2 regions of the Brenneria sp. L3-3C-1 genome follow, and region 1 is predicted to be linked to the other one. Evidence: predicted binding sites of a transcription regulator. Region 1 holds the regulator's gene; the other holds the start of a gene.
The links. The regulator Fur, encoded in region 1, represses iron uptake genes when iron is present. The targets are predictions, from matches to a motif close to ATAATAATGAGAACNACTATCAA.

Region 1 (11,652 bases):
AGTCACTCGTCTGTGGTCAATTCTTTGTCGCCGTTAACATGTCGTTGCCGCCAACAAAAGTTTTGAGAATGTGATAATTACGATCAAATACGGTCAAATTAGCCACTTTACCGCTTTCAATGCTGCCCAGCCGTTTGTCTGTGCCGATGGCCCGCGCCGGATAAAGCGTTGCCATTCTGAGCGCTTCATCAAGCGGGATACCTGCCTGTTCCACACAATTGCGTACCGCTTCTATCATCGTGAGGGCAGAACCGCTGAGTGTGCCGTTCTCATCCACGCACAGGCCGTCGCGATAGTATATGGTTTTACCGGCAAAAATGAACTGGTCAATATCCGCGCCGGCCGGCGCGGTTGCGTCAGTCACCAGAACCAGTTTTTCACCTTTGATCCGTTTGCTGATACGGAGATTGGCCCAGTCAACGTGTAAACCATCGGCAATAATACCGCAGTAGATTTCCGGCGCATCATACACCGCGCCGACCAGGCCTGGCTCGCGGCCGGTCAGGTAAGGCATGGCATTAAACAGGTGGGTGGCAAAACGGATGCCGGCGGCAAAGCCTTGTTTGGCCTGTTTCCAGGTGGCGTTGGAGTGTCCGGCGGACACCACGATGCCGGCCTCGACCAACTGACGGATCACCACGGATGACACTTTTTCCGGGGCGAGCGTGATTTTGCTGACGACATCGGCGTTTTTGCACAGAAAGTCCACCAGCTCCGCTGTCGGTTGACGAATAAACGCCGCATTATGCGTGCCTTTTTTTATCACGTTCAACCAAGGCCCTTCGAGGTGCAGACCCAGCGCCTGATGCTGGTTCTGCGCCAGATAGGCGCGCATGACTTCCACGCTATGTTTCATAAATTCGTCGCTGGAGGTAATCAGCGTAGGTAAAAAACTGGTGCATCCCGACTTCAGATTAGCCTGATGCATGGTTTCCAGCGTCTGGACTGAAATGGATTCCAGCGAGTCATTGAACTGAACGCCACCGCAGCCGTTCAGCTGTAAATCAATAAATCCGGGAGCGAGCAGCGCCCCGCCGAGGTCATGTTTTTCCAGCCCGGCCGGCAGGTCGCTAATGGGGCAAACATTTTCTATCAGACCATCGGCAATCACCACGGCATGATTATCAAGCACCTGGTGGCCGGTGTAGATCCGGCCATTTGTTAAAGCGTACATCATCAACTCCCGGCTACAGATTAAAGATTTTTCATATTTTCCGTTTCTAACTCACGGAAATATTTAACGGTTTTGACTTTCAGCTCCATGGTGGAAGGCTCGTCGCATACCATCACGGCTTTAGCATGAAGTTGCAGGCAACTGATGGTCCACATATGGTTCACATTTCCTTCTACCGCCGCCTGCAATGCCTGTGCTTTGTTGCGTCCGGTGACCAGGATCATCACTTCTTCGGCATCCAGCAGCGTACCAACGCCAACCGTCAGGGCAAATTTAGGCACCAGATTAACGTCGCCGCCAAAGAAACGCGAGTTGGCGAGGCGAGTCTCTTCCGTCAGGGTTTTGATACGAGTCCGGGAAGCTAAAGAAGATGCAGGTTCATTGAAGGCAATATGTCCGTCATTTCCAACCCCCCCCATGAACAGATGGATCTTACCGTAAGACTGGATTTTCTCTTCGTAGCGGCGACACTCCGCTGCAATGTCCTCCGCGTTGCCATTCAACAGGTTAATGTTTTCCTGCGGAATATCAACGTGATTGAAAAAATTCTGATGCATAAAGCTGCGGTAGCTTTCAGGGTGATCGCTGGGCAGGCCGACATATTCATCCATATTGAAGGTCACTACATGCTTAAAGCTCACCTGTCCGGCTTTATGCAGCGCGACCAGCGCCTTATACGCTTCCAGCGGCGAACTGCCGGTGGGAAGACCGAGGACAAAAGGACGGGTGGCGCTGGGGTTGAAGTCGTTAATTTTTCGGGCGATATAACGGGCGGCCCATTTACCGACTTCCGTCGGGGTGGTTAGAGGAATCAATCTCATCAGTGGTCTCCTGATTATTCGATAGCGGTAAAATTAAGTATCGGGCTAAATCGTGCGATTGGCGCGTTTCGATACTGAAATAGAACGGAGCGCCAGTGTAGCCTGTTTTTTTTTATCTTGAAATAAGTTGGGGTTTTATTCAGATATAAAATTTTCATATGCGGTTTTTTAGTGATTGATATCACATAATGTTAGGGTTTAATTTGCGTAGCGAAATATTTTTCTTACACTCCATGCCAAAGCCACCCACAGTGGTTTTACCCGGCAGTGAGCACGTATGACTGGCAGTTTTGGGTCCCATAAGGGAAAGAGAGGAAAAGGTGAGTATTCTTAGCTATTTACAAAAAATAGGTCGGGCGTTGATGGTGCCCGTCGCCACGCTGCCCGCTGCCGCCATCCTGATGGGGGTCGGCTACTGGATCGATCCGATCGGCTGGGGGAGTGAAAATGCGTTGGCCGCGCTATTTATTAAATCAGGCGCCGCCATTATTGAACATATGGCGGTGCTGTTTGCAGTGGGGGTCGCCTATGGCATGTCGAAAGATAAAGACGGCGCCGCGGCATTAACCGGTTTTGTCGGATACCTGGTTCTGACCACGCTCTGCTCGCCGGCGGCGGTGGCGATGATTCAAAAAATTCCACTGGATCAGGTGCCTGCCGCGTTTGGTAAGATCGAAAACCAGTTTATCGGTATTTTGGTCGGGGTTATTTCCGCAGAGCTGTATAACCGTTTTAGCCAGGTTGAGTTGCCGAAAGCGCTGTCGTTTTTTAGCGGACGCCGCCTGGTGCCTATTCTTACCTCGTTCCTGATGATCCTGGTTGCGTTCATTCTGATGTATGTGTGGCCGGTTATTTATAACGCACTGGTCGCTTTTGGTGAGTCTATTCAGCAGCTAGGCTCAGTGGGCGCCGGGGTTTATGCGTTCTTCAACCGCTTGTTGATCCCTGTCGGTCTGCATCATGCGCTGAACTCGGTGTTCTGGTTTGATGTCGCCGGAATCAACGATATTCCTAATTTCCTGGCCGGGCAGCAGTCTATCGAAGCCGGTAAAGCCGTGGTCGGCATTACCGGTCGTTATCAGGCCGGGTTCTTCCCGATTATGATGTTTGGTCTACCGGGGGCGGCGTTGGCCATTTATCACTGTTCGCGCCCGGAAAACAAAAGCAAGGTCGCCGGGATTATGATTGCCGCGGCTTTTGCTTCATTCTTTACCGGCATCACTGAGCCGCTGGAGTTCTCCTTTATGTTTGTGGCGCCGGTGCTCTATGTCCTGCACGCGTTGCTCACCGGGCTATCGGTGTTTATTGCGGCCAGCATGCATTGGATTGCCGGTTTCGGCTTCAGCGCCGGACTGGTGGATATGATGCTGTCGTCGCGTAATCCGCTGGCAACGCAGTGGTATATGCTGATACCGCAGGGTTTGGCGTTCTTCGTCGTTTACTATTTGGCGTTTCGCTTCACCATCACGCGTTTCAATTTGCTGACCCCGGGACGCGAACTGGCGGTAAGCGGCAGCGAAGCGGATGGCTATGATGTGAATGCCGCAACGGCCACGTCGTCATCCGGCGACGCCCTCACGCTGGCCCGGGGCTATTTGCAGGCTCTGGGCGGTAAAGACAATCTGCTGGGCATCGATGCCTGTATCACTCGCCTGCGGTTGAACGTGGTCGACTCCGGTCAGGTTGATGAAGGCTTGGCCAAGCGACTGGGCGCGGCGGGGGTCATTCGGCTGAATAAGCAGAATGTGCAGATTGTGGTCGGCACTCAGGCTGAGTCGCTAGCGTCCGCGCTGAAGAAAGTCAGCGCAGAGTAAGGCTGGCTCAGGCTTTCCATCGCGCGCGGCTAACGCGGTGGAAAGGAAATTTGCGGGATGGGATCGTTATCTCATCCCGTTTTTGTTTTTTAATGAAACTAACGGTTGTTTCCCGGCGTAGCTTGTTGGATCATTGGCGGTTATATGTCGTTTTAGCATTGAGGAAGCAAGCATGAGTGAGGCTGAAGCCCGCCCAACCAACTTTATCCGTCAGATTATTGATGAAGATCTGGCATCCGGTAAGCATGACCATATTCAGACGCGTTTTCCGCCGGAGCCTAACGGCTATCTTCATATCGGGCATGCGAAATCCATCTGTCTGAACTTTGGCATTGCCCAGGACTACAACGGGCAATGCAACCTGCGTTTTGACGATACCAATCCGGTAAAAGAAGATATTGAATACGTTGAGTCAATCAAACGCGACGTTAAATGGTTGGGGTTCTCATGGAGCGGCGAGGTTCGTTATTCCTCCGATTATTTCGATCAACTGCATCAGTATGCGGTTGAACTGATTAGCAAAGGGCTGGCCTACGTTGATGAATTGACGCCGGAGCAGATCCGTGAATATCGCGGCACGCTGACGGCGCCGGGCAAAAATAGCCCGTACCGCGATCGTAGCGTGCAGGAAAACCTGACGCTGTTTGAAAAAATGCGTAACGGCGGCTTCGCCGAGGGAACGGCTTGTCTGCGCGCCAAGATTGATATGGCCTCGTCGTTTATGGTGATGCGCGATCCGGTTTTGTATCGGATTAAGTTTGCCGAACATCACCAAACGGGAAATAAGTGGTGCATCTATCCGATGTATGATTTTACCCACTGTATTTCCGATGCGCTGGAAGGCGTGACGCACTCTTTGTGTACGCTGGAGTTTCAGGATAATCGCCGTCTGTATGATTGGGTATTGGATAACATCACCATACCTTGCCATCCGCGGCAGTATGAGTTCTCACGTCTTAATCTCGAATACGCCATTATGTCCAAGCGTAAGCTGAACCAACTGGTAACCGAGAAGATTGTCGAGGGGTGGGACGATCCGCGGATGCCGACCATTTCCGGTTTGCGTCGTCGCGGTTACAGCGCCGCGTCTATCCGTGAATTCTGCGTTCGCATTGGTATTACCAAGCAGGATAACAACGTTGAAATGGCCGCGCTGGAATCCTGTATTCGTGACGATCTGAATGAAAACGCGCCGCGCGCCATGGCGGTTCTTGACCCGGTGAAGGTGGTGATTGAAAACCTGCCCGCCGATCATGAAGAGTGGGTGACGATGCCGAATCATCCGAATAAACCGGAAATGGGATCCCGTCAGGTTGCATTCAGCCGCGAGGTGTATATCGATCGCGCTGATTTCCGTGAGGAAGCCAATAAACAGTATAAGCGTCTGGTGCTGGGTAAAGAGGTTCGTCTGCGTAACGCTTATGTGATTAAAGCGGAACATATTGATAAAGACGAGCAGGGCGCCATCACCGCCATCTACTGTCGCTACGATCCGGATACCTTAAGTAAAGATCCGGCTGATGGCCGCAAGGTAAAAGGCGTGATTCACTGGGTGTCCGTAGCGCATGCGTTGCCGGCGGAGTTCCGCTTGTACGATCGTCTGTTTAGCGTCGCCAATCCGGCGGCGGCGGATGATTTCCTGTCAACCATCAACCCGGAATCGCTGAAAGTGGTGCAGGGATTCGTTGAGGCGAGTCTGGCGCAGGCGGAAGCGGAAAAAGCGTATCAGTTTGAGCGCGAAGGCTACTTCTGCGCCGATCGGGTTTATTCCAGCGCGCAGCATCTGGTGTTTAATCGCACGGTAGGCCTGCGGGATACCTGGGTGGGGTGATAGCGGGATTGGCTTACAGAGTAAAACAAAAATAAAACCGCCTCGGCGGTTTTATTTTATGACGGACAGGAAGTCCGTCACCCTACGGATCGTCGCAAGCGACGTTGAAAAGAGGTTGCTGACAAAGTCGTCTGTAAGCCTGAGATACCCGGGCCTACCGTACCGAGGGGCCATTATGGGACACATCCTTGTGCCCCACCCTGCGGGCCAGCATAAATGCTGTTCAAATTTGCTCCTGGCAAATTTGTCGGCGGCTTACGCCGCTACGACCCCTCGCCACGCTCTCCCTAATAACAGGCTATGTCAATGGTCTGAAAATCGCTTCAGGCGATTTTTTATGCGGTCGATTTATCTTCTTGCATCGTGCAGGGTTTCGTCTTCACGGCAATCCCCTTCACTGCAATGGCCATACAGATACAAACTGTGGTTGGTCAACTTGATACCGTGTCTTTCCGCTATTTCGCGTTGGCGTGCTTCGATATATTCGTCACGGAATTCAATCACTTTGCCACAATCCAGACAAATCAGATGGTCATGATGATACTGCTGCGTCAGTTCAAAAACGGATTTACCGCCTTCAAAATTATGACGGGTTACGATCCCCGCATCATCAAACTGATTCAGTACGCGGTAGACGGTCGCTAGACCAATCTCTTCACCCATATCAATCAGTTTCTTATATAAATCTTCCGCACTGACGTGATGGCACTCCGGATCCTGCAACACTTCCAGAATTTTCAGTCTTGGAAGAGTGACTTTCAGGCCGGCCTTCTTTAATGCGATGTTGTTGTCAGTCATGCGGATTTAGTCCTGTTGCTTACTTATCAATGGAGGCTACCTAGCCTATGTCATCGGTCGGCTCAAAAAATGTAATAACGTCCCAATTATAGAACTGCGCATTCAAAATGAAAACCATGGAATGTTAACAATATTATTTCCACATACACTACAGGTGTACCATGCAATGTATTGTTGGTAAATGAGGAACGTTCAATGAACGCACAGAACCGATGTGGGTATTGTACATACTTATAAGGAGAAGTTAAAAAAATGTATCAATTTTTATGAGAGGTTTTTTCTATCAATCTGGCTCTGACGAGAGTGTCATCAGAGCCAGAGAATCGGCTCAGCCTACCAGTTCTTTCAGATTCAGTTCGTCGCCGATCTGTTTTACCCAGGCTGTAACGCGCTCGCTGGTCAGTTCGGGTTGACGATCTTCGTCGATGGCCAAACCGATGAAGTGGTTGTCATCAGCCAGACCTTTAGAGGCTTCAAAGTAATACCCTTCCGTCGGCCAGTGTCCAATAATCGTCGCGCCATGCGGTTCAATGATATCGCGGATGGTGCCCATGGCGTCACAGAAGTACTCGGCATAGTCTTCCTGATCGCCGCAGCCGAACAAGGCAACCAGTTTACCGCTGAAGTCGATCTCTTCCAGCGTAGGGAAAAAGTCATCCCAGTCGCACTGCGCTTCCCCGTAGTACCAGGTAGGGATACCGAGCAATAAAATATCGAACGCTTCAAGATCTTCTTTGCTGCTTTTGGCGATGTCATGAACTTCGGCAACGTCGGTTCCCAGTTGCTGTTGGATCGTCTTGGCAATGTTCTCGGTATTGCCAGTGTCACTGCCAAAGAAAATTCCTATGAGTGCCATGAATTGAATAACCTCTTGATTCTTAATGGTATGATGCCGTGTTTTACCCACTTATCGGCTAATAATAGCAGACGCGCCCGGCATGAGAAACTCGTATCGGTAAGCATCGGTAAATTGTGGCGGGTATTTTGCTGATACGCATTTTCCTGTTGTCGCCCCGGCTGACGACCCTTGGTGATTAAATTTTTTAACGTAATCTCTTTAAACTTAAAAAATTATGTGTATGGCGAGTTATGAAATTGTTCACAGAATAGAAAATAAATGAGCATAAGAACCGCCCTGACTCTAAATGTTCTCTGAACTTTGTCGATTTAGTTAACGTGATTTTATCTGTTTTCAACATAACGGAACGTTAGCGCCAGATAAAGGTGACATATCTTGTTGGCATGAATTTCTGTGTTTCATTGTTGAATGACGATGAAAATGTCCTTTTATGTGTGTTTAGTTCGGAGTGAACCATGAAATTTTTAAAGAACATTGCCATCAGAACGGCCATGCTATGGGTGCTTGGCACTTTCTGTGTGCTCTGGGGCGGCGTGTCGATATACACCATGTTTTCTTTCAAAGAGATGACGACAACGTCCAAGACCAGTAGCCTCCTGGTGCAAAATATGAATTTTGTTAATCAGGGCAACGATCAATATTTTCGCATGGTGACGCGCCTGGCTCGCGCCGTTGATGCACGTCGCAACGGCGATAATGAAGCGGCGGACAGAGAGCAGGCATCTTCTTTGAATGCGCTTAATACCTTAAAAGCGGATTTGGCGGCGTTTAATGGCATAGACCACGCAGGGCTGGACGATGCGCTGGTGCAGGCGGTGAGCCGTGACTGGAATAACCTGATTACCCAGGGCGTTGAACCTTTATACCAAAAAGCCGCGGCAAACGAATTTGATGATTATCAGAATCAGGCGAAAAATGTTGTTCCGCCGCTGAGTCGTCAGTTCGGCGCGTCGTTAACGGCGTTCAATAAGGTCGGTTCAGAGCAGTTTTCCGCCGCTGGAACCCGCTTTGAACAGATTACCGCCATTGGTCAGAACATTTTGCTGGCCGGTTTGATTATTGGGTTGATGCTGCTGTTTCTGACCGATCGTTATCTGGTGATGTGTCTGGTGCGGCCATTGAATGATTTGCGCGATCACTTCAGCGTGATTGCATCCGGTCAGTTAGGCAAGCCAATTATTGATTTCGGCCGTAACTGCGTCGGTAAATTATTTCCGCTGTTGCGTGAAATGCAAACCAGCCTGGCGAACACGGTCAGCACGATTAGAAATAGCACGGATTCTATTTATCAGGGGGCTTCGGAAATCGCCTCTGGCAATAACGATCTGTCATCACGTACCGAGCAGCAGGCTTCGGCTCTGGAAGAAACCGCCGCCAGCATGGAACAGTTAACGGCAACGGTGAAACAGAACGCCGAAAACGCCAACCATGCCAGCCAGTTGGCTTTACAAGCCTCAACGACGGCGAAGAAAGGGGGCGATATTGTCGGCAACGTGGTGAAAACCATGGCGGAGATTTCCGGCAGTTCGCGGAAAATCGCCGAGATTACGACGGTGATAAACGGTATTGCTTTCCAAACCAATATTCTGGCGCTCAACGCGGCGGTCGAAGCCGCGCGCGCGGGTGAGCAGGGACGTGGATTTGCCGTGGTGGCGGGGGAAGTGCGCAGCCTGGCGCAGCGCAGCGCGCAGGCGGCCAAAGAGATTGAAGGGCTGATTTCAGACTCGGTAAGATGCGTGGATAGCGGTTCTCATCTGGTTGAAGATGCCGGGAATACCATGCAGGAAATTGTCCGGGCGGTGACGAACGTAACCGATATTATGGGTGAAATCGCTTCCGCATCGGAAGAGCAAAGCAAGGGGATCGCTCAGGTCGCGCAGGCGGTCTCGGAAATGGACAGCGTGACTCAGCAGAATGCGGCATTGGTCGAGCAGGCCTCTTCGGCGGCATTGTCACTGGAAGAGCAGGCGGCGGTGCTGAACCAGACTATCGCGTTGTTCCAACTTTCCGAGCAATATTCACACCCGGCGACGGCGGCAAAATCAACGCTTATTCCAAAAGCCCCGCTGGCAGGGGCGAGTAAAAAAGCGCTGCCACCAGGCAATGATAATTGGGAAAAATTCTGATTTTGATTTTATCCGGCATCAGGGATGATGCCGCACTGCCGGGAGAAACGCGGAGTTTCAGGTTTTTTTCCCGGCCAATTGAGCCAGCAACATTTGTTCAATCAGTTCGCTACGGCTGATATTCTGCTGGTCAGCCAGATGGTTAAGTATGTCGACGGCTTCGCTGTCAATTTTCAATTCTATCCGCCGCAACCCACGCACTTTATCGCGCCGCAGTTGATTGCGCTTATTGATTCTTAGCTGTTCATCACGTGAAAGCGGGTTGGTCTTCGGACGGCCCGGGCGACGCTCATCTGCGAACAGATCCAGCGTGGTGCGATCCGTTTGTTCTTTTGCCATAGGTAATGATACTGCAAGGTATTCGAACCAAAACGCATATGCCCTTAAATAGCCGGTATGCATCTTGATGATGTGGTTACAATGCCTGCGGCTGAATCAGCCTTCCCTCTACTGCGGGCGTCATCATACCCCAGCCGTACTGGCGGCGACAACGGTTAACTGTGTTAATCCGGGGGGCCGCTTAACCGGCGTCCAGAAAACGATGAATCGCGCGTAATACCGCCTGTGGTTTTTCGGCATGTACCCAATGGCCTGCGCCGCCGATCGCATGAGCGCGAGCCTGCGGGAATTGACGCAGCACGGCATCGCGATGGATATCATCCAGATAGGGCGAATTTTCGCCGCGAATAAACAGAATTTGCCCCTGCCAGGCGGGAACCTCCTGCCAACCAACGATATTTTCGTATTGATCCCACAGAATCGGCACGTTAAAGCGCCATTCACCTTGTTGAAATGATTTCAACAGAAATTGAATAACTCCTTCTTCTTTCAGGTATTGACGCATCAGGGCTGCCGCCTGCGAACGGGAGGTCATGCCGGCATCGGTGACGGCGCGCAACGCGGCAAAGACCGAATCATGCCGACGCGTCTGGTAATCGACCGGTGCGATATCAATCGCCACCAGCTTTTCCAGCCGTTGCGGGATAACGGCGCTAAGCGACATCGCGACTTTCCCGCCCATGGAATGACCGATAATAATCGCTCGCGTAATGTTCAACGCGTCCAGCAGTTCCACAACGTCCTGCGCCATCGCCGGATAGGTCATCTGTGGCGAGCGCGGCGACAGACCGTGATTGCGTAAATCAAGTTGTAAAACGTCGTGCTGACTTTGCAAATCCCGCCCCAGTACACCAAGATTATCCAGATTGCCAAACAGGCCGTGAATGAGGACAACGGGTAATCCGCCATTGGGTTGATGCGCATAATGCCTGCGATAATTCAATTTCATGGTGAAGTTCATTCAGAGAGACAGGCGCTTAGGGTATCATGACCTTACGACATTATGTTGCCGCGGAAGAAAGCAATTATGGCTGCTTGAACGGGAACCGAGACAGTAAGGCATAATCCGACTTTTTGCCTTGTCCGCGTTCTGCCGCTGTTCGAGCGAGTTTGATCGCTTGTATAATCCTTGACGATTGATCTGAGTAATAAAAAACAGTACTGGATAAAGATGAAAACTATTGAAGTCGACGAAGAGCTTTATCGTTATATCGCCAGCCACACACAGCACATCGGTGAAAGCGCATCGGATATTTTACGGCGTATGCTGAAATTTACCGCCGGTCAATCCACGGCGATGCCGTCGGCGGATGCGGCGGTCAGTGCGCAACCCGCCGCCCCCTTGCATCCGGGCGATCGGGTTCGGGCGCTGCGTGAGCTGTTGCTGTCGGATGAATATGCAGAACAGCATAAGGCCATCAATCGTTTTATGCTGGTATTGTCCACGCTGTATCTCCTATCGCCGCAGGAATTCGCGCTGGCGACGGAATCGCTTCATGGGCGCACGCGGGTTTATTTTGCCGGCGATCAGCAAACCTTGCTTCAACATGGCACACACACCAAACCCAAACATATCCCGGGTACGCCATACTGGGTTATTACCAATACCAATACCGGTCGTAAACGCAGCATGGTGGAACACATTATGCTGACAATGCAGTTCCCCGCGGAACTGACAGAGAAGGTTTGCGGAACAATTTAACTTTCAATAGCGTCAGGGAGAAACGTCGATGGCTAATCATCCCCGAGCCGGACAGCCTACCCGGCAAAGCGATTTAATCAATGTGGCGCAGTTGACGTCACAATATTATGTTCTGCGTCCGGAAGTAGGGAATGCGGCGCATGCAGTGAAGTTTGGCACCTCCGGCCATCGCGGTAGCGCGGGGCGTC
Region 2 (11,652 bases), 430 kb from region 1:
GTGCCCGCCACCCTTACGGGCCGCCACTGCGTGACGTTAAAAAATGCTCCGGCATTTTTTTATGGCGACTATCCCTGCCCGCCACAGGATTCAGCCTTATGCGGCCAGAAGTTCTTTGGCGTTCGCCAGCGTGTTCTTAGTCACGGCGCTTCCGCCCAGCAGGCGCGCCAGTTCCTGTAACCGGGCGCGTTTATCAAGCGGCTGCATCAGCGTTTCCGTTTCTGCGCCGTCGGTTTGTTTGCTGACAAAGAAGTGCTGGTGACCGCAACCGGCGACCTGCGGTAGATGAGTGACGCACATAACCTGCGTCGATTCGCCAAGCTGACGCAGCATTTTGCCCACAATCGCCGCTGTCGGGCCGCTGATCCCCACATCGACCTCATCGAAAATCAGCGCCGGCGTGTCCATTTTACGGGCGGTGATAACCTGAACGATCAGCGCGATACGGGAAAGCTCCCCACCGGAGGCCACTTTGGCTAACGCCTGATGCGGTTGCCCGGGGTTGGTGGTGACGCAAAACTCAATGCTGTCCGCGCCGCTGGCCGTCAGGTATTCCGGCGTAAACTTCACGTCAATGGTGAAGTGTCCGTGTGGCATAGCCAGTTCATGCATATTGGATGTGATGAGCTGGGCCAGCTCGTTGGCATAGTGTTGCCGACGCGCGTGTAATTGCTCGGCGATATGCAGCGCCTGTTGATGATATTCGCTTACGGCGCCGCTCAAGGTTTTGTGGTCGCTTTCCTGTTGTTCCAGCAGCAGTTGCTCTTCCAAAAGTTGTTGATGGAATGCGGGCAATGCTTCCGGTGGAACATGATGTTTACGCGCCAGCGACAACTGGCGGGATAGCCGTTGCTCCAGTTCGTATAGTCGGATTGGATCGAGATCCATTTGCTCGCTGTAATGGCGCAGTTCATCGCTGGCTTCGCTGATTTGGATGCCCGCTTCCTCCAGCATGGAAAGCACGCCGGACAGCTTGTCGTCCATGCCGACCAATTCGGTGAGCTGATGTTTGACGGTGTGCAGCATGCCGAGCATATTTTGCTCTTCGTCCTCGCTGAGCAACTGTAACGTCTGCTGGCTCAGCGCCAGCCGTTGCCCGCTGTTCGCCAGACGCTTGTATTCGACATCGATCTGTTCGTATTCGCCTGGCTGAGGCGCAAACTCATTCAGCTCTTTCAACTGGTATTGCAGCAGCTCGCGTCGCGCTTCCCGCTCAATGGTGGCCTGTTGCAACTGCGCCAGTGAACGGCAGCTTTGGTGCCATTGCTGCCAGATTTGCTGCATGGCGCCAAGTAATTGAGGCTCGTCTGCGTAGGCATCCAGCAGATGTTTCTGGTGTTCGGGCCTGAGCAGCAGCTGATGCGCATGCTGGCCGTGAAGCTGGATAAGATGTTGGCCAAGCTCGCGCAACTGAGAAAGCGGCACCGCGGTGCCGTTGATAAAACCACGGGAACGGCCGTCGGCGCCAATGACCCGGCGTAGCAGGCACTCGTTGCTGTCGTCCAATTGGTTTTGCTCCAGCCACCGGTGGGCGCCGGGCGTGTCCGCCAGCGAAAAACGGGCGCAGATATCGGCGCGGGGCGCCCCCGGCCTTACCATGCTGGCGTCGGAACGATTTCCCAGACACAGACCGAGGGCATCAATCGCAATGGATTTCCCGGCGCCGGTTTCCCCGGTGATAACGCTCATTCCTGCCTGGAAATCGATTTCCAATTCGCGCACGATGGCGAAGTTACTGATAGTGAGTTGCGCCAGCATGATAGTTTCCTGTATGTAAGTACATGGTGTAATTACATACAGTATAAACTGGTTTTATATACAGTAAAGTAGCTGAGGACAAATTTAGAACAATTTTTTAGACCAGCCGAGCTTTGTGCTTAATGTATTGAAATAACTGTAATTTTCAGGATGGATTAGATTCAGGTAATTTTCGCTGCGGCGAATCAGCACCTCTTCTCTTTCCTGTAGCGGTAATGAAATCTGGCTGTCGCAACTGATTTCCAGATCGCTGGTGGTGTGGGAAAATTTTAACCGGATGGTGCTGCTGCTGTTAATGACCAGCGGGCGGGCCGAGAGCGTATGGGGAAACATGGGCACCAGCGCGATGGCATCCAGCGAGGGCGTCAGGATCGGACCGCCGCCCGATAAGGAATAGGCGGTCGAGCCGGTTGGCGTGGAGATAATCAGGCCGTCTGAACGTTGAGAAAAAGCGAAGTTGTCGTCGATGTAGACTTCAAATTCGATCATATGCGCCACTTTGCCGGGATGGAGCACGATTTCATTAATGGCGGTGCTGCTGCTGCTGGGTTGATCGGCACGGCAGATATGGGCTTCCAGCATAAAACGCCGTTCGCTCAGGTAGTGGCCGTTTAATACTTCGGATAGCTGCTGCTGGGCCTGATCGGGATCCAGATCGGTCAGGAAACCGAGATTGCCGCGGTTAACGCCGATGACCTGAATGTCATAGCGTGATAACACGCGGGCCGCGCCCAGCATGTTGCCGTCGCCGCCCACCACCACCGCCAGATCGGCTTGTTGGCCGATATCGGCCAGGCTGGCGGTTCGGGCGCCTTTCAGATTCAGGTCGAGGGCAATCTGCTGCTCAATAAGCACCGCATAACCTTTCGCGGTCAGCCAGTGATAGAGCATTTCGTGAGTTGCCAGCGCGGTGGGGTGGCGCGGGTGGCCGACGATGCCAATACAATTAAATGGTTTAACCATTGCTGTCGTTATCCTCAGCGTGATGTGCCCGGTGTCGGGTGAAACCAATATGTGACTGGTTCCCTTGCATCCCCGGTTTTGATCCCCATAATAAGCAACTAGCGAGATTAATGCTAAACCGCGGAGAATTTCATGAGTAGTAAAGAACAGAACACGCCCGATGAGCAAGTCTTGGATCACACGAAGACAGCGAAAGGGCAACAGGCGGAAGCGGCGCCGCAAGCAACAGACGTAGCCGACCCGCGCGATGAGCGTATTGCCGAACTGGAAACACAATTGGCCGAGCTGCAACAGCGTGAGCGCGACAGCATACTGCGCGCCCGGGCCGAAGCCGACAATATCCGTCGTCGTGCGGAAATGGACGTCGAGAAGGCGCACAAATTCGCAGTGGAAAAATTTGCCGGTGAAATGTTGCCGGTAATCGATAACCTTGAACGCGCGCTGGATGTGGCGGACAAATCCAACGATGCGCTGGCATCGATGATTGAAGGCGTTGAGCTGACGTTGAAATCGTTGCTGGATGCCGTGCATAAGTTTGGCATCGAGGTGGTGGGGGAAGTGAATGTTCCCTTTAACCCGGAAGTTCACCAGGCAATGACGATGCTGGAATCCGATGATTATCCGCCAAATCACGTAATGATGGTGATGCAGAAAGGCTACACGCTGAACGGGCGTTTACTGCGTCCGGCGATGGTCGCGGTGTCTAAGGCGAAAGACTGATTCAGCCTATTTCGTTTCGCATCAATCCCAACCCCGTGCTTCAGGCATGGGGTTTTTTGTTTATAGTTAATTACTATTGGTTTGTTAAAAAGGGACTTTTTATTTTTCTGCCGCACCATCATCTTTAACTATCAGAAGAATTGGTATTGTCGTTATAAATGCGGTTGATAATCATTATCATTAATGTGAAGGTAGTAAAAACAACAGTATTAGAAAGGTCATACTATGCGGGGCAACCCTATCGTCGAGTCAGCAAGCCGCGCGTCAAGAAAGATCAAACTTTCTCTGATGGGGCCGGCCTTCATTGCCGCGATCGGTTATATCGACCCGGGCAACTTCGCGACGAATATTCAGTCCGGCGCCGCCTATGGTTATACCCTGTTATGGGTGGTGGTGTGGGCCAATATCATGGCGATGTTGATCCAGTTGCTGTCAGCCAAGCTGGGTATCGCCACCGGTAAAAATCTTGCGGAACTGATCCGCGATCGTTTTCCGCGGCCCGCCGTTTGGGCCTACTGGGTGCAGGCCGAGATCATCGCCATGGCGACCGATCTGGCTGAATTCATCGGGGCGGCTATCGGTTTCAAGCTGTTGTTAGGCGTTTCGCTGCTTGAAGGCGCCGTTCTCACCGGTATCGCGACTTTCCTGATTTTGATGCTGCAACAGCGCGGACAAAAGCCGCTGGAGAGAGTGATTGGCGGGCTGCTGCTGTTTGTGGCCGCGGCTTATATTGTTGAATTGGTTTTCTCGCAGCCGGAACTGGCCGCCCTGACCAAAGGGATGGTTATCCCCAGCCTGCCGACGTCGGATGCGGTGTTTCTGGCCGCGGGCGTGTTGGGGGCGACGATCATGCCGCATGTTATTTATCTGCACTCTTCTTTGACGCAGCGCGCGGATAAGCATTCCCGCGCCGAACGTTATTCCTCGAGCAAAGTCGATGTGGCTATTGCCATGACCATCGCCGGATTTGTCAATCTGGCGATGATGGCGACGGCAGCCGCGGCGTTTCATTTCAGCGGCAATCAGGATATTGCCGATCTGGATCGTGCCTATCTGACGCTGGAGCCTTTGCTGGGGAAAGCGGCGGCGACCATTTTCGGCCTGAGTTTGGTTGCGGCAGGGCTTTCCTCGACGGTCGTCGGCACGCTGGCCGGGCAGGTGGTCATGCAGGGATTTGTTCATTTCCATATTCCGCTGTGGGTGCGGCGCGCGGTGACCATGCTGCCATCATTTATCGTTATCCTGTCTGGTATGGATCCCACCCGGGTGCTGGTATTAAGTCAGGTGATCCTGAGCTTTGGTATTGCTCTGGCGCTGGTTCCTCTGCTGTCATTCACCGGTAACCGGGAATTAATGGGCGATTTGGTCAACCATCGGCTGATACAAATCATCGGCAAAGCGATTGTGTCGATTGTCGTGTCGCTCAATCTTTATCTGCTGGTCAGTACCGCTTTAGGACTATGACGACGTGCAATCCTGTCGGTATCTTCTTATCATCAGATATCGATTCTTGCTTATAGTGGTTCAGTTATGTCGTCGCCAATTACGCTCATCGAAAAGAAACTGTTGTCCGATCATTGGTTTATTCTTCACAAATATGTTTTTGATTTAAAAAGAAAGAATGGCGGCGTGGTGCGTCAGATCCGGGAGGTGTACGATCGTGGCGATGGCGCGACCATTCTGCTGTATAATCGAAAAAAGGGCACCGTGATCCTGACCCGCCAGTTCCGAATCCCCACCTATCTGAATGGCAATGAAAGCGGCATGTTGCTGGAGGCCTGCGCCGGCTTACTGGACGATAACTTGCCGGAGACATGCATCCGTAATGAAGCGATTGAAGAAACCGGCTATGCGATTGGCAAGGTTGAAAAATTGTTTGAGGCTTTTATGTCGCCCGGCGGCATCACCGAACGGCTGCATTTCTTCGCCGCGGAGTATGATGAGTCGTTGCGGAATAACCAGGGCGGCGGTATCGACGATGAGGACATTGAAGTGCTGGAGCTGTCTTTTACCGAGGCGCTCGAAATGGTGAAAGAAGGGCGCATTATGGATGCCAAAACCATCATGTTGCTACAGCACGCGCAGATTCAGGGATGGTTTACCAAGTAGCGGGCGTACTGCCGGGCGTGTTGATGTCGAACGCGCCCGTGAAAGTGCGGGCAACGGGCGTCGCGCAAAACCAGGAGTGACGATTTCGTCGCCGATGTTTTGTCCTCCGACGGTGTGATGTTTTTTGATTGAACAAAAAACTAACAAATAAAGTAACTATTTTAATCTGCATTAACCTTCCGCTTTTTGTCATCCTTCAAAGTTTAACAATTCTCAAACATTATACTGGTGATCCTTGACCCTACATGTACGCCACAACAAAAACCAAGAAGGGATAAAAAATGGATGAACAACTAAAGCAAAGCGCCCTTGATTTTCACCAATATCCGGTGCCCGGGAAAATACAGGTTTCTCCAACCAAGCCGTTGGCGACCCAGCGCGATCTGGCGCTGGCTTATTCACCCGGGGTGGCGGCGCCCTGTCTGGAAATTGCGGAAGATCCGCTGGCGGCCTACAAGTACACCGCGCGCGGCAATCTGGTGGCGGTGATCTCCAACGGAACCGCCGTGCTCGGCCTTGGCAATATTGGCGCGCTGGCCGGCAAGCCGGTGATGGAGGGCAAGGGGGTTTTGTTTAAGAAATTCTCCGGTATTGACGTGTTCGATATTGAAGTGGATGAACTGGATCCGGATAAACTGATCGACATCATTGCCGCGCTGGAGCCGACGTTTGGCGGCATCAATCTGGAAGATATCAAAGCGCCGGAATGCTTTTACATTGAAAAGAAACTGCGCGAGCGTATGAAAATTCCGGTATTCCATGACGACCAGCACGGCACCGCCATTATCTGTACCGCGGCGGTGCTGAACGGGCTGCGGGTGGTGGAGAAGAATATCGCTGACGTACGCCTGGTGGTTTCCGGCGCGGGAGCGGCATCCATCGCCTGTCTGAACCTGCTGGTGGCGCTGGGCATGAAGCCGCACAACATCGTGGTGTGTGACTCGCGCGGCGTGATCTACAAAGGCCGTGAAGAGGATATGGCGGAAACCAAAGCGGCTTACGCCGTTGAGGATAACGGCAAGCGTAAGCTGGCGGACGTTATCCCCGATGCCGATATTTTCCTCGGCTGCTCCGGCCCCGGGGTGTTGACGCAGGAGATGGTGAAAACCATGGCGCCACGTCCGCTAATCCTGGCGCTGGCCAACCCTGAACCGGAAATTCTGCCGCCGCTGGTCAAGGAGGTTCGCCCGGACGCCATTATCTGTACCGGCCGTTCAGACTACCCGAATCAGGTGAACAACGTGCTGTGCTTCCCGTTCATCTTCCGCGGCGCGCTGGATGTCGGGGCGACCACCATCAATGAAGAGATGAAGCTGGCGTGCGTGCACGCCATTGCCAATCTGGCGCTGGCGGAGCAGAGCGAAGTGGTGGCCTCGGCCTATGGCGATCAGGATCTGTCGTTCGGCCCGGAGTATCTGATCCCGAAACCGTTCGATCCGCGCCTGATTATCAAGATAGCCCCGGCGGTGGCGAAAGCGGCGATGGCGTCCGGCGTGGCGACGCGGCCGATTGAAGACTTTACTGCTTATGTCGAGAAGCTGACGGAGTTTGTCTACAAGACCAACCTGTTTATGAAGCCGGTTTTCTCTCAGGCGCGTCAGCAGCCCCGTCGGGTGGTGCTGGCCGAAGGGGAAGATCCGCGCGTGCTGCACGCGACGCAGGAACTGGTGACGCTGGGGCTGGCTTTTCCGATATTGATTGGGCGGCCGAACGTGATTGAAATGCGCCTGCAAAAGCTGGGGTTACAGTTGACCATTGGTAAAGACTTTGAAGTGGTCAACAATGAATCCGATCCGCGCTTTAAAGAATACTGGAGCGAATATTTCGAGATCATGAAGCGTCGCGGCGTGTCGCAGGAAAAGGCGCAGCGCGAGGTGATCGGTAATCCGACATTGATTGGTTCCATCATGGTGCTGCGCGGTGAAGCCGACGCCTTGATTTGCGGAACCATCGGCACTTATGAAGAGCATTTCGCCGTGGTGGAAAAAGTCTTTGGCTATCGCGAAGGCGTCCACGTCGCCGGCGCTATGAACGCCTTGCTGTTGCCGAGCGGGAATACGTTCATCGCCGATACCTATGTCAATGCCGATCCCACCCCGGAGCAGTTGGCGGAGATTACCCTGATGGCGGCGGACACCGTGCGTCGTTTCGGGATCGAGCCGAAAGTCGCCCTGTTGTCGCATTCGAACTTTGGCACTTCTGACTCGCCCACCGCCGCGAAAATGCGCGCTACGCTGGCGCTGGTGAATAAACTGGCGCCGGAGCTGGAAATCGACGGCGAAATGCACGGCGATGCCGCGCTGGTGGAGTCGATCCGCCGCGAGCAGATGCCGGACAGTCCGCTGAAAGGTTCGGCCAATATCCTGATCATGCCCAATATGGAATCGGCCCGTATCAGCTATAACCTGCTGCGCGTCTCTTCTTCCGAAGGGGTAACCGTCGGGCCGGTGCTGATGGGGGTCGCCAAACCGGTGCATATTCTGACGCCGATCGCCTCGGTGCGGCGTATCGTTAATATGGTGGCGCTGGCGGTGGTTGAGGCGCAAACCCAGCCGCTGTAAGGCCGGTTGAGGTCAAAAGCCCGCAATCGCATGATGCGACCGCGGGCTTTGCTTTTTCTGATCCTCTGGGCGTTACATTGATTGCCGCAGCCATTTATCCAGTTCGTTGGCGAACTGCTGACGGTCACGTTGATTCAGCGTATTCGGGCCGCCGGTCTGGATGCCGCTGGCGCGCAGGGTATCCATAAAATCGCGCATGTTCAGCCGTTCGCGGATGGTGTCCGGCGTATAGCGTTCGCCGCGCGGATTGAGCGCCACAGCGCCTTTTTCGATCGCTTCGGCGGCCAGCGGAATATCGGCGGTCACCACCAGATCGCCCGCTTCAACCCGGCGCACGATTTCGTTATCCGCGACATCGAATCCGGCGGCGACGCGCAGGGTGTGGATAAAACGTGACGGCGGCACTTTCAATGACTGATTGGCGACCAGCGTTACCGGTGTTTCCGTGCGCTCCGCGGCGCGAAACAGCACCTCTTTGATGACGTTGGGACAAGCGTCGGCATCGACCCAAATCTGCATTATTCCGTTACTCCGTTTTTGTTGTCGCCCAGCCAATCCCTGACGGGCAAGAAATCCCGGTATAGCGCGGCCTCGGGGCTGTTGGGCTGAGGGCGATACTGATATTCCCAACGCGCCAGCGGCGGCATGGACATCAAAATCGATTCGGTGCGTCCGCCGCTTTGCAGGCCAAATAGCGTACCGCGATCCCACACCAGATTGAATTCCACATAGCGCCCGCGGCGATAAAGCTGGAATTCGCGCTCGCGCTCGCCCCACGGCAGGGCCTTGCGACGTTCGACTATCGGCAGATAGGCATGCAAAAACCCTTCGCCAACCGCGCGGGTAAAGGCAAAGGCGGTATCAAAATCAGGCGTGTTCAAATCGTCAAAGAACAACCCGCCGATGCCGCGCGCCTCATTACGATGTTTCAGGAAAAAATAATCGTCGCACCATTGTTTATAACGCGGGTAGACGTCCGCGCCGAACGGGCGACATAAATCGCGGGCGGTGCGATGCCAGTGCACGGCGTCTTCCTCGAAGCCATAAAACGGCGTCAGATCGAAACCGCCGCCGAACCACCACACCGGATCTTCCCCCGGTTTTTCCGCGATAAAAAAGCGCACGTTGGCGTGGCTGGTGGGCACATAGGGATTGCGCGGATGAACGACCAGCGAAACGCCCATCGCCTGAAAACCGCGGCCCGCCAGCTCGGGGCGATGGGCGCTGGCGGAAGGGGGAAGCGAACTGCCGGTGATATGAGAAAAGTTGACGCCGGCCCGTTCGAAAACATCGCCGCCGGATAATACGCGGCTGCATCCGCCGCCGCCTTCAGCGCGCTGCCAGATATCTTCATCAAAATCGGTGGCGCCGTCCGCTGCGGCGAGCTGCCGACAGAGATCATCCTGCAATCCGCGCAGAAAGGTTGTTACCGTACTGGTGTGAGACATGCGCAAAGGTTCCTTTTATCACCACTGAATTGAATAAAGCGCTCCAGTATAACGATTATTGCCGATCAATAAATCATATCCCCCACGGCCGCAAGGCGCATTTCTCTTGACCGGCGGCAATTTGATATTGCGTCTGACAAAAATCACGCGATAATCAGAACTTACCTAATTGCACAGTGGCCAACGTGATGGAAATCCGCATATTCCGGCAAGATGACTTTGAGGAAGTGATCACCCTTTGGGAGCGCTGCGATTTGCTGCGTCCGTGGAACGATCCTGAAATGGATATTGAACGCAAATTGAACCACGATCCCGAGCTGTTTCTGGTGGCGGAAGTGAGCGGCGAAGTGGTGGGTTCCATCATGGGCGGCTATGACGGCCATCGCGGTTCCGCCTATTATCTCGGCGTGCATCCGGATTTCCGCGGCAGAGGCATTGCCAATGCGCTGATCAGCCGTCTGGAAAAAAAACTCATTGCCCGTGGTTGTCCCAAGATCCACCTGATGGTGCGGGAGGATAACGACGCGGTGATTGGCATGTATGAAAAGCTGGACTATGAGATGGTGGACTGCGTGACGCTGGGTAAACGGCTGATTGAGGATCAGGAATACTGATCCGGCGCCGGATACGTTAGATCACCTCTATTTATCGATGACTCAGGGCCGCTGGGTCTTCTCACCGCATTGTTGATTCAATGATAATTAAAACCCGATTACCCTGCCTTTTACGGCACTTTCCGCCCGCCTTATACTCAAATCCAAATCTGGTGATGGCGGCTAACGATTGCGGCCGTTCAATATTGAGGAGTAAAAGTCATGAGATTTCGCCCGTTATTGCTGGGTTTACCACTGTTACTGACCGGGTGCGGCACGATGAGCCATTTCTCCTGGTCCAGCCTGTCGCCGTTTAGCTGGTTTGGCGGTTCGCTTCAGGTGTCGGACGCCGGCGTTGGGGAGATTAATGCCGGTACGCCATTGTCCGAGCCGGTGTTACACAAGGCGCTGAACGGCGATTATCGCCTCCGCGGCGGAATGGGTTCGGACAACGGTCAACTGGTCGCTTTTTATCAGGCGCTGGACGGTCAGGAAGTTAAATTGATCATCAGCGGTGAGCCGAAAAGTCACGTTCGCAAAGTCGAGGTGATGGATGCGGCAATCGATAGCCAGTGGGGAGTAAAAATCGGCGATGCATTCAGCGCCTCCTACAGCAAGGCGTTTGGCGTATGCCAGCCGGGGCAAGGAGATGACGCTCAAAGCGTTGAGTGCGTCGCCCCGCAGAGCAAACATGTCAGCTATCTGTTTTCCGGCGAGTGGAGCGGGCCGGAAGGGCTGATGCCGCCTGACGACATTCTCAAAACATGGCGTGTGAGCAAGATTATCTGGCATGCGCAGGCTCGCGATTGATCGGATGCCGGAACTGAAATTGCGTTTAAGCAAAGTAAAAACCGCATTTGTTCCGGTATGATAGCGCTTCTGCACCTAGGGGATAAGGGATTGCGGATAAACACATTACCAATACGACTAAGAAAAATAATGAGATTGAGGAAGCGCAGATGACACAAATTCAAAGCGGTATCTTGCTGGAGCATCGCCGTTTTGCCATTTTTATGGAAGCTATGGTGCAGGGGGAATTTGATGCCATCCGCCAGGGATGCAAAAAGTTTTGTCAGGCGCTGTCCGAGCTGCAACAGCAGTTTCCCGATGCGGGCTTGGGCGCGGTGCTGGCTTTTGGCAATGATGTGTGGCGCGATCTGGATTGCCTCAATTCCGCGCTGGAGCTCAAACCCTTTACGCCGTTGGGTAAAGGGCTGGCGCCGGCAACCCAACGCGACCTGCTGATTCATATTCAGTCATACCGGCATGATGTGAATTTCAGTCTGGCGCAGGCGGCTCTGGCCGCTTTTGGCAGCGCCATCCATGTGGAAGAAGAAATACACGGCTTTCGCTGTGTCGAGGACCGCGATCTGAGTGGTTTCGTGGATGGGACGGAAAACCCGCAGGGCGACGATCGCCACGGTGTGGCTATCGTTCCCGACGGTCAGCCCGATGCCGGCGGCAGCTATGTTTTTGTTCAGCGCTGGGAACATAATCTCA

Region 2: the regulator Fur is predicted to act here: its motif matches at 3,606-3,628, upstream of JG725_RS09215 (Nramp family divalent metal transporter).

Annotation. Positions count from the first base shown of each region.
Region 1 is NZ_JAEMHF010000002.1:187,790-199,441, reverse strand. Features, by position in the region: gene nagA (N-acetylglucosamine-6-phosphate deacetylase) at 17-1,174, opposite strand; gene nagB (glucosamine-6-phosphate deaminase) at 1,195-1,995, opposite strand; gene nagE (N-acetylglucosamine-specific PTS transporter subunit IIBC) at 2,316-3,809, shown strand; gene glnS (glutamine--tRNA ligase) at 3,982-5,640, shown strand; gene fur (ferric iron uptake transcriptional regulator) at 5,989-6,438, opposite strand; gene fldA (flavodoxin FldA) at 6,767-7,294, opposite strand; gene JG725_RS07315 (methyl-accepting chemotaxis protein) at 7,753-9,423, shown strand; gene ybfE (LexA regulated protein) at 9,481-9,762, opposite strand; gene ybfF (esterase) at 9,944-10,711, opposite strand; gene seqA (replication initiation negative regulator SeqA) at 10,934-11,464, shown strand; gene pgm (phosphoglucomutase (alpha-D-glucose-1,6-bisphosphate-dependent)) at 11,493-11,652, shown strand, end outside.
Region 2 is NZ_JAEMHF010000002.1:613,576-625,227, reverse strand. Features, by position in the region: gene recN (DNA repair protein RecN) at 97-1,758, opposite strand; gene nadK (NAD(+) kinase) at 1,843-2,721, opposite strand; gene grpE (nucleotide exchange factor GrpE) at 2,854-3,441, shown strand; gene JG725_RS09215 (Nramp family divalent metal transporter) at 3,667-4,905, shown strand; gene nudK (GDP-mannose pyrophosphatase NudK) at 4,972-5,550, shown strand; gene maeB (NADP-dependent oxaloacetate-decarboxylating malate dehydrogenase) at 5,832-8,111, shown strand; gene JG725_RS09200 (YaiI/YqxD family protein) at 8,184-8,630, opposite strand; gene hemF (oxygen-dependent coproporphyrinogen oxidase) at 8,630-9,559, opposite strand; gene JG725_RS09190 (GNAT family acetyltransferase) at 9,748-10,173, shown strand; gene JG725_RS09185 (RpoE-regulated lipoprotein) at 10,375-10,962, shown strand; gene JG725_RS09180 (Dyp-type peroxidase) at 11,112-11,652, shown strand, end outside.